DNA from 3 places in the Neorhizobium sp. P12A genome. Region 2 is predicted to be linked to each of the others. Evidence: predicted binding sites of a transcription regulator. Region 2 holds the regulator's gene; each other region holds the start of a gene.

Region 1 (5,687 bases), on a different contig from region 2:
TACGGATCGCGTCGAAGGTGGAACCGCCGTTCGGCTCCATGTCTGCGTGAGTCGCGATCATGCCCTTTCGCAAAAGGTTCTTTGCCTCATCCGAAAGGCTGTTGCCGTTCTTCTCGGCGAGCTCGGCAATATCGAGCTTCATTGCTTCCGGCACATTGCGGATCAGAAGATCACCCATAAGCACCTCCTATTTTGATATCAGCGATATCATAGGGATGGCAGGCGGCATTTTCAACCGCCGACTCAGAGCGCCTTGGTCTTGGCCGCCTTGGTGAACTTCTTGATCACCATTTCCCGCTTCAGCCGCGAGATATAGTCGATGAAGAGAACGCCGTTCAGGTGGTCGATCTCGTGCTGCAAGCAGGTGGCGAGCAGGCCATCGGCATCGACCAGCTGTTCCTTGCCGTCGCGGTCCAGATACTTGACCTTTACCGTCGCCGGCCGCTCGACTTCGGCATAATAATCCGGGATCGACAGGCAGCCCTCTTCATAGACCGAACGCTCGTCCGAAGAGGTAAGGATTTCCGGATTGATGAAGACGAGCGGCTGCTTTTCCTCGCCCTCGCGGGCAACATCGATAACCAGCATGCGGCGGGGTACGCCGATCTGGATGGCGGCCAGCCCGATACCAGGGGCATCGTACATGGTTTCAAGCATGTCGTCGGCAAGGCGCTTGATATCAACGTCCACGCGCTCAATCGGAGTGGACGCTTGGCGCAGCAGGGGATCGGGCAGAATGATAAGAGGCTTGATCGTCATGAAGTCTCCCATAACGCATCTTGTTACGGGAGGGAATTATCAACTTGGCGGGCAAAGTGTTTTTTGCCGAAAGCCGCGCTCAGGCTGCGCGGCGGTCCGTGACCGGCTCGATCGCTTTCCCGTCGAGGCGCGTTGCAAAGCCGCTCAGCAGGTCGATCAGATTGTCCACTTCGGTACGGAGTTGCTTCGTCTCGGCCGAGGTACGCTCGACCATGGCCGCGTTCTGCTGGGTGATGGTGTCCATGTTGCGGATGGCGACACTGACCTCGCTGACGCCCAGCGCCTGATCCTTGGCGGCTGATGCAATGTCCGCGACGAAGCGGTTGATGCCGTCGATGCGGCTGATCATGTCGGTCAGCGCCGTGCCAGTATTCGAGACGATATCGACGCCCGCATCGACCTGCGCGGAGCTCTGGGAGATCAAGTTCTTGATCTCCTTGGCTGCTTCGGCCGAGCGTTGCGCCAGCTGGCGAACTTCCTGCGCGACCACGGCAAAGCCCTTGCCCGCATCCCCCGCACGTGCTGCCTCGACGCCGGCATTCAGCGCCAGAAGGTTGGTCTGGAAGGCGATCTCGTCGATGACGCCGATGATCTTGGAGATTTCGGTCGAGGATTTTTCGATCTCGGCCATGGCGGAAACCGCGCTGGTGACCAGTTCGCCCGAGCTCTTTGCCTGATGCTGGGTGTCGCTGACGGCAGCCGAGGCCTTCTGAGCGTTCGCAGCCGTCTGGCCGACGCTGACCGAAAGCTGCTGCAGGGCCGCCGAGCTTTCCTCGACGCCTGCCGCCTGCTGCGCGGTGCGCATGGCAAGATCATCAGTTGCCTTGGTAATCGTGTCAGTGCCGCTCATGATGCCGTCGGAGCGCTTGCGCACCGAGACGATGGAGTGACGCAGTGACGCAACGGCGTTGTTGTAGTCTGCCGCCATCTGGCGGAAGTTGCCCGGCAGGTCCTCCGGCAGCGTCGCTTCCAGATTTCCCTTCGACAGAGCGTCTAGGCCGCGACGCAGATGGTCCATGGCGATCTGCTGGTCGGCCTCGGCCCGGGCACGTTCTGCCTCAAGCGCCTGGCGCTTCTCCTCGATGGCCTGAAGGTAGACGGAGATCGAATAGTCGATGTCAAGTAGAGAGGCCTTGATCACGGCGGAGAGCTTCTCGCCCAGTGCCTTGGCGTGCTGCCTGCCGAACATGAAGGGCCATTGCTTCTCCATGACGCCCTTGACCAGTTCCGACATGACCAGCGCATAGCCGCCGATATACCAGCGGGGCTCAAGGCCGATACGGGCATGGGTCTTGCCGACAGTCGTAACGCCGGAGACATAGGTCTGATCGAAATTGCCGTTCGAAAGATTGCCCCAATGGCCCTGTTGCGCCTTTTTCGCCCCAGCCATATGCGACTTGTCGCGGAAGAAATGGGAAACGGCAGGCGTCCGGCCCATCTTGTCGTAGAACTTGTCGAGAGCACCGCCCAACAAGCCGGTCAACGTGGGGCGCAGATCGCGAAGGGTCCGGCGCGTCGCCTCGTCCATCTCAATGAAATCCAGGCGTTCTTTCAGCGCGGTCTCTGATGTCTCGGACTTCATTGTCAAATCTCTATTCTGGTAAACGCGGGGCCCGAATGGGTGGCGAACGAAGAAAATGTCATTTGGCAATACACTTCTGCGAATATCGTTGATCATTGGTTAAGTAGCCTCTCAAAAAGTGAAGTTCGGTAAGTATCTCTCGCTCCGGTAACTTTGTTCACGTTTTGATCTGGATATTGTGATTTATTTTGTTATGCTCGCGCCATGAACCCTGCGAACGCTCCTGCCGAAACCATCCTCATTCTTGGCCATGCCGTTCCGATGACGACATTGCTCGTCTCGGCTGGCGCTCTCGCCCTTTGCGTGGCGGTCTTAATCTTTTGTGCCGCGACTGTCAGGCGGCGATCGCAGGAGGCGGCGGATCGCGCCGCAGACAGCGAGAGGGGAATGGCGGAGCTGCTGCGGGTCCAGGCCGAGATGCAGGGCCGGCTTGCCACCATGGCCGAGGTGTTCGGATCGAGGCAGGCGGAACTCAACCAATCGATAGGCCAGCGGCTCGACGGAATGACGCAGCGGATGAACGCCACCATCGGCGAACAGACGCGGACGACCCATGAAAACCTGAGGCGGCTGCAGGAGCGTCTTGCCGTCATCGATGCCGCCCAGACCAATATCCAGTCTTTGGCGAAGGATGTGGTCGGGCTTCAGGCGATCCTGTCCAACAAGCAGACCCGCGGCGCCTTCGGCCAGTCGCGCATGGAGACGATCGTTGCGGACGGACTGCCGATGGGCGCTTATACCTTTCAACAGACACTTTCGAACGGATCGCGCCCGGATTGCACGATCCAGATGCCGAACGGCCTGCCGCCACTGGTCATCGACGCGAAATTTCCGTTGGAGGCGTGGAATGCCATCCGAGACGCCGGCGGTCCCGAGCAGGCCAAGGCGGCGGCCCAGCAATTCCGGCGCGACATGGATGTCCATATCCGTGATGTGTCGGAGAAATACCTGATCCAGGGCGAGACGCAGGACACGGCTTTCCTCTTCGTGCCATCGGAATCGATCTTCGCCGAAATCCACGAGAATTTCGAAACGATCGTGCAAAAGGCGCATCGGGCGCGGATCGTCATCGTTTCGCCGTCGCTGCTGATGCTGTCGATCCAGGTCATCCAGTCCGTTCTCAAGGATCAGCGGATGCGCGAGCAGGCGCATCTGATCCAGGGCGAAGTGGCGCATCTGATGGACGACCTTTCCCGGCTCGACGAGCGGGTCCGCAAGCTGCAGGGGCATTTCGCCATGGCACAGAAGGATGTCGACATGATCGTCACATCAGCGGACAAACTGACGCGCCGTGGCCAGAGGATCGAGGCGCTGGAATTCGAAGCCGGTCCGAAATCGGAAACCGTGGCCGAGGCGCCGAAGACTGTGGAGAGCCGGACGGGACTTCTGAAGCTTCGGGTGGTTGACGAGGACTGACCGCTTCAGGCAGTGTCGCGCCAAAATCAGTTAGGGCGGACCCATTCCATGATCACTGTTTTCGGCTCCATCAATATGGACCTTATCGCCACCACCGAGCGCCTGCCGAAGCCCGGCGAGACCGTTGCCGGCAACGGCTTCTCGACGGCAGCCGGCGGCAAAGGCGCCAACCAGGCGCTCGCCGCCCGCCGCGCCGGTTCGTCGGTGCGCATGTCCGGAGCCGTCGGTCAGGATGGATTTGCGAGCCCCGCCCTTGAATTGCTGGATGGCGCCGGAACCGACCTTTCCGCCGTCAAGCGTGTGTCGGAGCCAACAGGTACGGCGCTCATCCTCGTCGGTGGCGACGGAGAAAACATGATCGCGGTCGTCCCGGGCGCAAATGGAACGGTGACATCAGCGGATGCCACGGCGGCCGTCGCAGCGCTTCAGCCTGAAGATACTCTCATGCTTCAGCTTGAAATCCCCGTCGCTGCCGTCGAGCAGGCGCTGTCGGAAGCGAAGGCGAAGGGTGTTACGACGATCCTCAATCTCGCGCCACTCATTCCCGACGCGCCCCGCCTCGGTCGGCTGGCCGACATCGTGATCGCCAACGAGACCGAGTTCGAACGGCTGGCGGCGCAAGAAGGCATGACTGCTGCTGATCGCGAAGAGGCGCTCAAGCGGCTGCACGGCGAGACCGGCCAGACCTTGATCGTGACACTCGGCGGCGACGGCGTCATCGCCATTCGCGACGGCCACATCTCCAGGGCAAAGGGGCTCGTCATCGAACCCGTCGATACGGTCGGGGCAGGCGATACGTTCTGCGGCTATTTCGCAGCCAGCCTCGACGACGGACTGGAGTTCGAGGCAGCGCTCCGTCGCGCCGCCGTTGCCGGATCGCTTGCCTGCCTGAAGGCGGGCGCGCAGCCGTCGATTCCTGTCGCATCCGAAGTCGCCGCCAAGCTCTGAGACGGCCCCAAGGTCGCGGTTGAAACAGGATGCGTCGCATTGAGCGAAACGCCGGTTTTCCGGCGTTTCCGAGCGTTCAATAAAGGTGCAATTAATCAAATTTTTGCGGTTGTGGACCATATTTGGTGCAGCCTGCGGCACCTATCATCGTGCTGACGGATCCCCCGGCGATCCCATGATGGGATCCTCCTGTACCGACCTTGCCCGCGGATAATGTCATCCGAAGCATCGTTTTCTCGAGGGAATGATGTCCATCTTCCGTATGAAGTCGCTCGCGGCCAAGCTCATCTTGGTGACCGGTGTCGCGATTGCGCTCGTGCTTTTCATCTCGAATTTCTATTTGATCTCTCAAACACGCGACCGTGTGCAGACCCTGACCATGGATCAGGCGAATTCGGAAGCCAAGTCGATCTCCAACGAGATCGCCGCCAATATCGGCGAACTCGCCAGCGCCGCCCGCTCGATGGCCGGCATTGTCGGCCGCGCACATGCCGGACATAATCTCGATCGCAAGGGCATCATCAACATCCTCAAGGCAAATGTTGAGCAGAATGCCTTCGCCTTCGGCAGCTGGTTCTGCGAACAGCTTGGCACCTTCGACGGCAAGACGATGGAACTGGCCAACAACAAGGATCAAGGCGTAAACGAGAAGGGTGCCTTCACGCCCTACTGGTCGAAGACCAAGGATGGCGGCATCCAGTTCTCCACCTTCGACAACGACTATACGGCTGAATGGTGGAAGCTCGCCGCCGACAGCGGTAAGGGCGCCATCACTGCGCCTTATATGGCCGAGGGCACCGACGTTCCGACCCTCATGAGCTCGATCGCCTATCCGGTCCTGTCGAACGGCAAGATGATCGGTGTTGCCGGCGTCGACATCTCGCTCGCCTCGCTTTCGGACAAGCTGCAGAAGCTGCACCCCTTCGGCAGCGGCCGCGTCATGCTGGTTTCCCAGGGTGGCAAGTGGCTGGTTGCGCCCGAT
Region 2 (5,687 bases):
CCACATACTCGCTTGCTCAACACGCAACACCTGAGATGGAACTTTAGCCCGGAGAGATTGACCGTCCGTTAACTATGCTGAGCCGGCAATAAAAAACCGCGCCCGAAGGCGCGGTTCAAGATCAGGAAATCGCTGGATTATCAGCCGCGAAGAATGGAGCGGCCGGCATACTGCGCCTGCGGGCCGAGTGCTTCCTCGATGCGGATCAGCTGGTTGTACTTGGCGGTACGATCCGAGCGCGACAGCGAGCCGGTCTTGATCTGGCCGCAGTTGGTGGCAACTGCGAGATCGGCGATCGTCGAATCTTCCGTTTCGCCCGAGCGGTGCGACATGACGGCGGTGTAGGCTGCCTTGTGCGCGGTTTCGACGGCGTCGAGGGTTTCGGTCAGCGAACCGATCTGGTTGACCTTGACGAGGATCGAGTTGGCAACGCCCATCTTGATGCCGTCGCGCAGACGGGCCGAGTTGGTGACGAAGAGATCGTCGCCGACGAGCTGGGTCTTCTTGCCGATCAGGTCGGTCAGCGTCTTCCAGCCTTCCCAATCGTCTTCAGCCATGCCGTCTTCGATCGAGGCGATCGGGTAGTTGGCGGCGAGCTGGGCAAGATATTCGGCCATGGCGCCGGATTCCAGCGTACGGCCTTCGCCTTCCAGAGCATACTTGCCGTCCTTGAAGAATTCGGTCGAGGCGCAGTCAAGGCCGAGATAGATGTCTTCGCCCGGCTTGTAGCCAGCCTTCTCGATCGACTTCATGATGAAGTCGAGTGCTTCAGGAGCGCTCTTCAGGTTCGGAGCAAAACCGCCTTCATCACCAACGTTGGTGTTGTGGCCGCCGGCGCTCAGTTCCTTCTTCAGAACGTGGAAGACTTCCGAACCCATGCGGACGGCGTCGCGCAGCGTGTCGGCGCCAACCGGCAGGATCATGAATTCCTGGAAGTCGATCGGGTTGTCGGCATGCGCACCGCCGTTGATGATGTTCATCATCGGAACCGGCAGCAGGCAGGCGCGAGCACCGCCGACATAACGGTAGAGCGGCAGGTTGGCGCTCTGGGCCGCAGCCTTGGCAACGGCGAGCGAAACGCCGAGGATGGCGTTGGCGCCGAGGCGCGACTTGTTCGGCGTGCCGTCCAGCTCGATCATGATGTTGTCGATCTGGATCTGGTTTTCAGCGTCCATGCCGCCAATCGCGTCGAAGATTTCCGTATCGACGGCTTCGACTGCCTTCTCGACGCCCTTGCCATGGTAGCGGCTGCCGCCGTCACGGATTTCAACGGCTTCGTGCGCGCCGGTGGAAGCGCCCGACGGAACGGCCGCACGGCCCATGCTGCCGTCTTCGAGATAGACGTCGACTTCGACAGTCGGGTTGCCACGGCTGTCGAGAATCTCGCGGGCGATGATGTCGGTAATTGCGGTCATGGTTTCTTCCTGCTCGCTGGGTGATAAATCGATTGAAATCTCATAATCGAAGGCCGGGAAATTACAATGCCGCTCCGGCCGCCGATTGGAGAAACATATATAGCCGCCTAACCCAAGATCATGTCAGCCTTTTGAAGCGGCCGAAAGAATCAGGATTTGGCGATGGCGTCGAAGGCCAGAAGCTTCTCAAGAAGCCGCGGCATGTCCTTCAGATGCACCATGTTCGGGCCGTCGGACGGCGCATGGTCCGGATCCTCATGGGTTTCGATGAAGACGCCCGCGACGCCGACAGCGACAGCCGCACGCGCCAGCGTTTCCACGAATTCACGCTGGCCGCCAGTCGAACCGCCCTGCCCGCCCGGCTGCTGGACCGAATGCGTTGCGTCGAAAATGACCGGCGCGCCCATGGCCGCCATGATCGGCAGCGAGCGCATGTCGGAAACGAGGGTATTGTAGCCGAAGGAGGCGCCGCGCTCGCACAGAAGCACGTTCGGATTGCCGCTGTCATTCAGCTTGGCAAGCACATTCTTCATGTCCCAGGGCGCAAGGAACTGGCCCTTCTTGACGTTGATCACACGGCCAGTCTTGGCGGCCGCGATCAGGAGATCGGTCTGGCGCGAGAGGAAGGCCGGGATCTGCAGCACGTCGACGACCTTTCCGACAATCGCGCACTGCTCTTCCGTGTGAACGTCAGTCAGGACAGGAAAGCCAAATTCCTTCTTGAGATCGGCGAAGACTTCCAGAGACTTCTCAAGCCCCATGCCACGCTGGCCGGAAAGCGAGGTGCGGTTGGCCTTGTCGAAAGACGATTTGTAGACGAGCCCGATACCAAGCTTGGCACAAAGCTCCTTCAGCACGCCCGCAATCATGAAGGCATGGTCGCGGCTCTCCATCTGACAGGGGCCAGCGATCAGCGACAGCTTGCCGCTGTTTGAAAACGTGACTTTCGATGCGCCTTCGCCGGCGACGACTGCGGAATTGGTCGGATTGCTCATTGTGTCTCCTCGAAGGCAAACAGGGCGCCCTGCCCGGGTGCTGCCCTTACCAAGATACGGTGGTTCTTATGCGTGTAGCTCACGCCGTTACCAGCCAAATGCGCCGCTGTCACGGAAAGATCGCGCGTGCGGAATAGGATTGCCCCCGCACGCAGCCCGGAATCATAGGAGGGAACGGGAAGATCGTAGAACGCTTCCATACCCTGCGGCGTCAGCACCGCGATGCGGGCGTTTGCCGCTTCGATCATCAGGCCGAAGGATTGCTGCGTGATTTTCGGACCGTTTGCGACCTTGTCGAAAAATTCGGCGAAGGCAGCCGGCTCCGGCGTCGATAGCGCCACCTCTATCAACCCGACAGCACCGTTCGCATGCCTCTCGAGAGCATCGCGATCGGTTGGGAACGGATTGATGCGCTCGCAGCAGAAAGAAAAGAAATCAGGGGAGCGCAGATCGGCGGCAAACGCCAACCGGAAGCCGGCGGTCGATTTCGAACCGTCCGGCATCTGCATCGGTCGCGTGAACTCCAGCATTCGGCCGGCAGATATGGCATGGGCGCGCAGCCGTTCATCGTCTGCTGCCGCGTCCGGGGTTCCGAAGACCACGGCAGAAAAACCGTCCTCGCCCTGACGGAACCTGTATGCTTGATCACGAGCGGTAAAGACATTCCCCTCAAGCGTCGCGCTCTCGCATTCCTCTCTGCTCGCAACACCCAGCGGCTCCAGATAAGTCTTGTCCGCGAGGAAGATGCAGGCATTCTCGGTGCCAAAGGGATGCCGGGCATCGGCCGCAACTGTAAAGCCGAGCTTGCCCAGTCTTTCGCGCGCCGACGCGATCTTGAAGGTCGGAAGGACCAGGTGGTCGAGCGGATACGGCAATGGCTTCATCGAATTATCCCCTTACCCTGCCGATGGTTTGCACCTTTCGGTCAAGCAATTCAAGCGGGATGGTAGACCGAACAAGCGTCAAAACGGCGCCCACCCAGCTAAACATTAGAGAAAGTTTGCTCTTTCGCGGAAACTTCACGAAAATTTAGGGACTTGCGGAACACATATGGAACATATAGTGTCTGTTCTGTATTTGTTTCACATATCGGGGTCGATGACGATGTTGACACGCAAGCAGCAGGAACTGCTTCTATTCATTCATGAGCGGATGAAGGAATCCGGCGTTCCACCGTCATTCGACGAGATGAAAGATGCGCTGGATCTCGCCTCCAAATCAGGCATTCACCGGCTGATTACAGCTCTTGAGGAGCGCGGTTTCATTCGCCGCCTCCCGAACCGAGCGCGTGCGCTCGAAGTGATCAAATTGCCCGAAGCATATAACCCTCCTTCGCAGATACGCCGGGGCTTTTCGCCCAGTGTCATCGAGGGGAGCCTTGGAAAACCGCAGCCCGTTGCGGCAGCTCCAACGAAGCCGGCTAATGATGATTCGGGCAACTCGGTTTCCGTGCCTGTCATGGGGCGAATCGCTGCCGGTGTGCCGATTTCCGCTATTCAGAACAATACCCACGACATCGTCGTTCCTGCCGATATGCTGAGCTCCGGCGAGCACTATGCGCTGGAAGTCAAAGGCGATTCGATGATCGAGGCGGGCATTTTCGACGGCGATACGGTCATCATCCGAAACGTGACGACCGCCAATCCCGGAGATATCGTCGTCGCTCTCGTCGATGACGAAGAAGCCACGCTCAAGCGCTTCCGCCGCAAGGGCGCTTCGATTGCGCTCGAAGCAGCAAACCCGGCTTACGAAACCCGCATTTTCGGACCGGATCGCGTCAAGGTGCAGGGCAAACTGGTAGGGCTCATCCGTCGCTATCACTGAGCGATGATATGTCCCGGCTCGTGACAAAGGTGTTGGAGCGCCAATCATAAGCCCGGTGGCGGTTCCAGGCGCGTTGAACGCCTTGAAACGCGGTTATTATTTCGGGTTTTTCGGATGCCAGATCGATCTCGACCGAGCCGGAGCGCCTGAGGGTCGCGCCGGTGAACAACTGTGCACCAGAACGGCAGATGTTGAGACGCAGCCGCACCGGTATCACGACAAGGTCGGCAATATCGCAGGCCGGGCCGAGATAGGCGGCGTTATCGATCGTCAGCAGGATCCTTCCATTGTCCAGGATTGCGGCGCACCAATCCTTGCGGTGGCAGGCAAATCCTCCTTCGGGAACGGTATCCAGAGCGGCTGCCATGGCATCGCGCAGGATTTTCTGCTGATTGAAATCCAGCCTGAGAGGCGGCCCTGTTTTGGCCTTGCGGGTTGGTGTCGTATCGTCCGCAGGCAGCATTTTCGGCGGTTGCTGATCGAAGAGCGCAAGCGCTTGCTGCCACTGTCCGAAAATAAAGTCTGGCGGCCGCTCGCGATTGGGTTCGAGCTTTCCGTTGCGTAGCAGAGCGACGAGTTCGCCGTCCTCGGAGATCAGGACTTCCGTCTTGGGAGTCTCAGGTGTCAGAGCGGCGATTGCGATCGATGCCGCAATCAAGACGGCACCGGCATGGCGCAACTTCGTTCTTAGCATCGTCATCAGCAAAAAGCCGGCAACGATGGTTGGAAAGAGCCAGAGCGGTAGCCGGGCAAATGGAATATTGCCGCCCCACGCGGCAACCGTCTTGGCGATGGCGGTTACGGCGTCGAGCCCCACGCCTGTCACCTGCCAGGGATAATAGTCGAGCCCGAAGGGCATGAGCAGCACGGCGAGCATCCCGACTGGCATGACCACGAAGGACACGACGGGCATGGCGGCGAGATTGGCAACAAGACCATATGTCGCCAGGCGGTGAAAATGCTCGATCGAGAAGATAGCCGTCGACAGGCCGCCGACGAAGGATGTCGATGCAATACCCCCGAAGAAGCGAAACACCACAGCCAGCGGGCTGAATATCCGTAGCCTCAGCAGCCCTCCCTCACGGCTTGGCCGCCGCTGCCAGAGCGAATAGCCAGAGACGAGGGCAAGCGTTGCGGCAAAAGACATCTGGAAGCTCGGGCCAAGTGCCTCGGAGGGCGACAATATCAGAATCGCGATTGCCGAGAGGGCCACGTTCCTTAGACTGAGCGAGGGCCTGTCGAACAGGACGGCGACCAGCATGATCGCCATCATCACGAAGGCGCGCTCTGCCGAGACACCGAAGCCGGAAATCATATAGTAGGCCGTCACCGTCACCAGCGCCCCGAAAGCTGCAATCTTCTTGGTGGGCCATGCTTGTGCGGCGCCGGGAAAGAGACTGAAGAGATAGCGCAGGCCGACATAGAAGATGCCGGCCGACAGCGCCATGTTGAG
Region 3 (5,687 bases), on a different contig from region 2:
CAGACGTTTACCGTTGGAGAGGCGGTCGACGGGATGATCGTCAAATCCGCCAATGATGCCGCCGCAGCGATGGGCGATTATCTTGCGGGATCGGAAGCGAACTTCGCCAATGTCATGACTGCGAGGGCGCGTTCTCTCGGTATGACGCACACCGTTTTTCGCAACGCGTCGGGCCTTTCCGACCCGATGCAGGTGACGACAGCCCGGGACATGGCCATCCTGGCCTCGGCTTTGATCCGCCGCTTTCCGCAGGAATATAAGCTCTTCTCGATGCGGTCGTTTGAATTCCGCGGCAAGCTTATCGCCGGCCACAACCACCTCATGTATCGGTATGGCGGCATGGACGGCATAAAGACGGGCTTCATCAACGCATCAGGATACAATATCGCCAGTTCCGTCAGCACCGGCGGAAAGCGCCTGATCGGCGTGGTCCTCGGCGGCAAGAGTGCGGGCAGCCGCGACAGGCAGATGGCGAGCTTGATGGACCGCTATCTCTCTGTGGCGAGCGGCGGTGGTCCGGCGGGCAAATTCGTGGCCAGCGTCCCCGATGATGCCAAGCGGGCCGTCGTGCCGGCATCGCTTGTCGGAAATCCCTGATCAGCTCCAGAACGACGAGCAGGCACCAATAGAAAAAGCGCCGAGATTGCCCGGCGCTTTCTGAGTTGTGAATATGTGTCTAAGCCAGTGACCGGCTTTAATCGGCCAGCGCGACAGCGATCTCGGCTGCAAGCCGGGCGTTGTTCTCGACGAGTGCGATATTGGTCTTCAGGCTGCGGCCCTCGGTAATATCGAAAATCGTGCTGAGCAGGTAAGGAGTGACGGCCTTGCCGGTGATCTCGTCGCGTTCGGCGCTGTCGAGCGCGCGTTCGATGTAGATTTCCATTTCTTCGCGCGGGATTTCGTCGGCTTCCGGCACCGGATTGGCAATCAGCATGCCGCCGTCGATGCCCAGCTGTTCGCGGGTCTTCTGGAAATTGGCGATCGCGGCCGGGCTGTTCAGCGACAGCGGGCTCTTCAGGCCGGAGACGCGCGACCAGAAGGCGGGAAATTCTGTGCTGCCGAAGGTAACGACGGGTACGCCGCGGGTTTCAAGCACTTCCAGCGTCTTTGGAATATCGAGGATCGCCTTGGCGCCGGCGCAGACGACGATAACGGGCGTGCGGGCCAGTTCTTCGAGGTCGGCAGAAATGTCGAAGCTGTCCTCGGCGCCGCGATGGACGCCGCCGATGCCGCCTGTTGCGAAGACATGAACGCCGGCGCGGGCGGCCGCAATCATCGTTGCGGCAACAGTAGTGGCGCCGGTGCGGCGCTCGGCAATCGCAAAGGCGAGATCGGCGCGCGATACTTTCATTGCACCCGTGGTCTGGGCAAGCGCCTCCAACTCGTTCGGCTCCAGGCCGATGTGAAGGGTGCCATGGATGACGGCGATGGTTGCGGGAACGGCACCTTCCTCGCGGATGATCGCCTCGACGCTGCGCGCCATTTCGATATTGCCGGGGTAGGGCATGCCATGCGTGATGATGGTGGATTCCAGCGCGACGATCGGGGCGCCGCGATGCTTGGCGGCGGCGACTTCCTTGGAATAGGCGATCGGCAGCAATGGGGAGATGGGCTTGGTCATGGGCGTATCCACTTACTTCGAAAGTTGGGATGAACGTTTAAAAGGGTTTCATGACAACATTTTCGACTGCGGAACAAGAGAAAGCATCGCATTTAAGAGTTCCGGCGATAGATTTTCTGCTGTTGCCAGCGGCGACTGCACGGTTATCGCCGCTGCTGCTGCGCCGTGACGGACCGCCTGTGAAAGGTCGAGGCCGTTCAGCAGGCCGGACAGGATGCCTGCCGCAAACGAATCCCCGGCGCCTGTCACGTCTGCCACATTCTCCACGGTCGGCGGCTGCAGGCTGATGATCTCGTCGGCGGTGAACGCGATTGCCTCGCGCTGGCCGCGCGTTATGACCCCGCCCTTGAGGCCGATGGCCCTGAGGCTCTCGACCCACTGCAGCGGATCCTCCGGCCGGCTCTCCGTCAGCGCAGCCGCCTCCGCCTCGTTCAGGAAGAGATGATCGATGTCGCCGAGGCAAGGCAGCAGCCGGACCACCTTTGCCGGCGATATGGCGATGGCAGCAAGCGGCTTGCCGCAGGAGGCTGCCTTCCGGGCAATGGCAGTCAATGTTTCCGATGGAAGATTGGCATCGCAAAGAACAAGGTCCGCCTCATCGAAGGCATCCCGCACCGCGCGAATCGTCAGCCGACGTGGTCCAAAGAGCTTGTAGAGCTCCATGTCGGCAAGCGCGATGACCAGATTGCCATCGTTTTCTATGATCGCCGTGTAGCTCGGTGTCTTGCGATCGAGAAAGATGAAGGGGCGATCGTCGACTCCGGCCTGCCGTGCTGCCTCGGCGACCATCTCTCCGACCGCATCGCCGCCGCGCGGTGAGATCAGGCGAACGTCAAAGCCGAGACGCGCCAGATTGCGCGCGGCATTGAAGCCACCGCCACCCGGCTCCTCGAACCATGAGCCGGGGTTGCTGGCGCCCGGCGCAGTGTCGCCGAATATGCGTCCGCGCCGATCGATATGGGCGCCGCCGAGCACAAGAATCTTTTTGGTCATGCGGCGCTCTCCAAGGAACCGAAGCGGCGAATCATGCGCGCCCGACGTGCGCAAAATGTGGCGCCTTCCGATGATGCGGAAGCGGGGTAAGTCCTTGCGTCAAAAGCAGAAAACAAATATAGAACACGTCTCATTTTATCTTTTTCTTTCAACTGCTTGGTGCGGCCTTGCGCATCTGGAACAAATCAGGTACAAACTTCGCATCGGCGGCTACATTGCCTAGGCGGCTTCAATAACCTAAAGGTGGATCGGATGTCACAGAATAGTTTGCGGCTCGTAGAGGACAAATCGGTGGATAAAAGCAAGGCACTTGAAGCGGCACTCTCCCAGATAGAGCGGTCGTTCGGCAAGGGCTCGATCATGAAGCTCGGATCGAACGAGAACGTGGTCGAAATCGAAACTGTTTCCACGGGTTCGCTGAGCCTCGATATCGCCCTGGGCATCGGCGGACTGCCCAAGGGACGTATCGTCGAGATCTACGGTCCGGAAAGCTCGGGCAAGACGACGCTTGCGCTGCAGACGATCGCCGAAGCGCAGAAGAAAGGCGGCATCTGCGCCTTCGTCGATGCCGAACATGCGCTCGATCCGGTCTATGCCCGCAAGCTCGGCGTCGATCTGCAGAACCTGCTGATTTCTCAGCCTGACACCGGCGAGCAGGCGCTTGAAATTACCGATACACTGGTGCGCTCCGGTGCAGTCGACGTTCTGGTCGTCGATTCCGTTGCAGCATTGACGCCGCGTGCGGAAATCGAAGGCGAGATGGGCGATAGTTTGCCTGGTCTCCAGGCTCGTCTGATGAGCCAGGCGCTGCGCAAGCTCACCGCCTCGATCTCCAAGTCAAAGACAATGGTGATTTTCATCAACCAGATCCGCATGAAGATTGGCGTGATGTTCGGTTCGCCGGAAACGACGACGGGCGGCAACGCGCTGAAGTTCTATGCTTCCGTTCGCCTCGACATCCGGCGCATCGGCGCCGTCAAGGAGCGCGACGAGGTCATCGGCAACCAGACCCGCGTCAAGGTCGTCAAGAACAAGATGGCGCCTCCGTTCAAGCAGGTCGAATTCGACATCATGTACGGCGAAGGCGTGTCGAAGACTGGCGAACTTGTCGATCTTGGCGTCAAGGCCGGCATCGTCGAGAAATCGGGCGCCTGGTTCTCGTATAACAGTCAGCGCCTTGGGCAGGGCCGCGAGAATGCGAAGCTTTTCCTGCGGGACAATCCGGACCTCGCTCGTGAGATCGAGACGTCGCTGCGCCAGAATGCCGGGCTGATCGCCGACCGTTTCCTCCAGAACGGCGGACCGGATGCCGATGATGGTGATGGTGCCGGCGACATGTAATCTCCAGTAGACGATCTCCTGAAGTCTGTTTCTTTCATTCAAAACCGGTTGCACGTCCTTAAGATGTGCAGCCGGTTTTGTTTGTGCGGCTGGACAGGGCCAAGAGCGGACGATAAAAGCCGATAGATTTGAAGCTTACCTGCCTTTGGCAGCAATGAAGGGCCCACTATGAGCGGTGTGAATGAAATCCGGTCGACCTTCCTCGACTACTTCAAGACGAACGGACACGAGATCGTTCCGTCGAGCCCGCTTGTGCCGCGCAACGATCCGACCCTGATGTTTACCAATGCCGGCATGGTGCAGTTCAAGAACGTCTTCACCGGTCTGGAACAGCGTCCCTACAAGACGGCATCGACTGCGCAGAAATGCGTGCGCGCCGGCGGCAAGCATAACGACCTCGACAATGTCGGCTATACCGCGCGCCATCACACATTCTTCGAAATGCTTGGCAATTTCTCGTTCGGCGACTATTTCAAGGAGCGGGCGATCGAGCTTGCCTGGAACCTGATCACCAAGGAATTCGGCCTCGATGCCAAGCGCCTGCTGGTGACCGTCTACCATACGGATGACGACGCCTTTAACCTTTGGAAGAAGATTGCCGGTCTCTCCGATGACCGCATCATCCGCATCGCGACCAGCGATAATTTCTGGGCCATGGGCGATACCGGCCCCTGCGGCCCGTGCTCGGAAATCTTTTACGATCACGGCGACCAGATTTGGGGCGGCCCTCCCGGCTCGCCGGAAGAGGATGGCGACCGCTTCATCGAGATCTGGAACCTCGTCTTCATGCAGTACGAGCAAGTGACGAAGGAACAGCGCGTCGACCTGCCGCGTCCGTCGATCGACACCGGCATGGGTCTCGAGCGCGTCGCTGCCGTCCTGCAGGGCAAGCACGACAATTATGACATCGACCTCTTCCGCGCGCTGATCGAAGCTTCCGAGGAAGCAACCGGGGTCATGGCGGTCGGCGAGCACCGCGCCAGCCACCGCGTCATCGCCGATCATCTGCGTTCGTCCGCATTCCTCATCGCCGATGGCGTGCTGCCGTCGAACGAAGGCCGTGGCTACGTGCTTCGCCGCATCATGCGCCGCGCCATGCGCCATGCGCAGCTGCTCGGCGCGCGCGATCCATTGATGTACAGGCTGCTGCCGACGCTGGTGCAGGAGATGGGCAGGGCTTATCCCGAACTGGTGCGGGCGGAATCGCTGATTTCCGAGACGCTGAAGCTCGAAGAGAACCGTTTCCACAAGACGCTGGAGCGCGGCCTGTCGCTGCTCTCGGATGCAACGACGACGCTCGGCAAGGGCGATATGCTCGATGGCGAGACGGCATTCAAGCTCTACGACACCTACGGTTTCCCGCTCGATCTGACGCAGGATGCGCTGCGCGAGCGCGGCATCGGCGTCGATATCAGCGGCTTTACCGATGCCATGGAGCGCCAGAAGGCCGAGGCCCGGTCGCATTGGGCCGGTTCCGGCGACAAGGCTGCCGAGACGATCTGGTTCGAGCTCAAGGAAAAGCACGGCGCGTCCGAATTCCTGGGCTATGACACCGAGGTGGCTGAAGGCGTGATCCAGGCAATCGTCAAGGATGGCGTTTCCGTCGACAGCGTCTCGGCCGGCGATGCCGTGCAAGTCGTCATCAACCAGACGCCGTTCTATGCCGAATCCGGTGGCCAGATGGGCGATACCGGCACGATCTACGGCGACAGCGGCGAGCTCAATGTGACCG

The links. Region 2 encodes LexA, which represses DNA repair genes until DNA is damaged. Its sites were predicted from a motif close to TGTTCNNNNTGTGTTCNG; they were not measured.
Region 1: the regulator LexA is predicted to act here: its motif matches at 2,496-2,513, upstream of DTW90_RS07870 (DNA recombination protein RmuC).
Region 3: the regulator LexA is predicted to act here: its motif matches at 2,723-2,740, upstream of recA (recombinase RecA).

What each region holds. Positions count from the first base shown of each region.
Region 1 is NZ_QOVX01000002.1:375,242-380,928, reverse strand. Features, by position in the region: gene DTW90_RS07885 (plasmid stabilization protein) at 1-178, opposite strand, end outside; gene def (peptide deformylase) at 244-759, opposite strand; gene DTW90_RS07875 (globin-coupled sensor protein) at 839-2,341, opposite strand; gene DTW90_RS07870 (DNA recombination protein RmuC) at 2,603-3,757, shown strand; gene DTW90_RS07865 (ribokinase) at 3,806-4,705, shown strand; gene DTW90_RS07860 (methyl-accepting chemotaxis protein) at 4,953-5,687, shown strand, end outside.
Region 2 is NZ_QOVX01000010.1:94,735-100,421, reverse strand. Features, by position in the region: gene DTW90_RS24065 (septum formation initiator family protein) at 1-6, opposite strand, end outside; gene eno (phosphopyruvate hydratase) at 141-1,415, opposite strand; gene kdsA (3-deoxy-8-phosphooctulonate synthase) at 1,565-2,410, opposite strand; gene DTW90_RS24050 (VOC family protein) at 2,407-3,294, opposite strand; gene lexA (transcriptional repressor LexA) at 3,515-4,234, shown strand; gene DTW90_RS24040 (ComEC/Rec2 family competence protein) at 4,215-5,687, opposite strand, start outside.
Region 3 is NZ_QOVX01000006.1:220,063-225,749, reverse strand. Features, by position in the region: partial or broken gene DTW90_RS19245 (D-alanyl-D-alanine carboxypeptidase family protein) at 1-507, shown strand, start outside; gene DTW90_RS19240 (pseudouridine-5'-phosphate glycosidase) at 695-1,621, opposite strand; gene DTW90_RS19235 (carbohydrate kinase family protein) at 1,670-2,614, opposite strand; gene recA (recombinase RecA) at 2,867-3,955, shown strand; gene alaS (alanine--tRNA ligase) at 4,124-5,687, shown strand, end outside.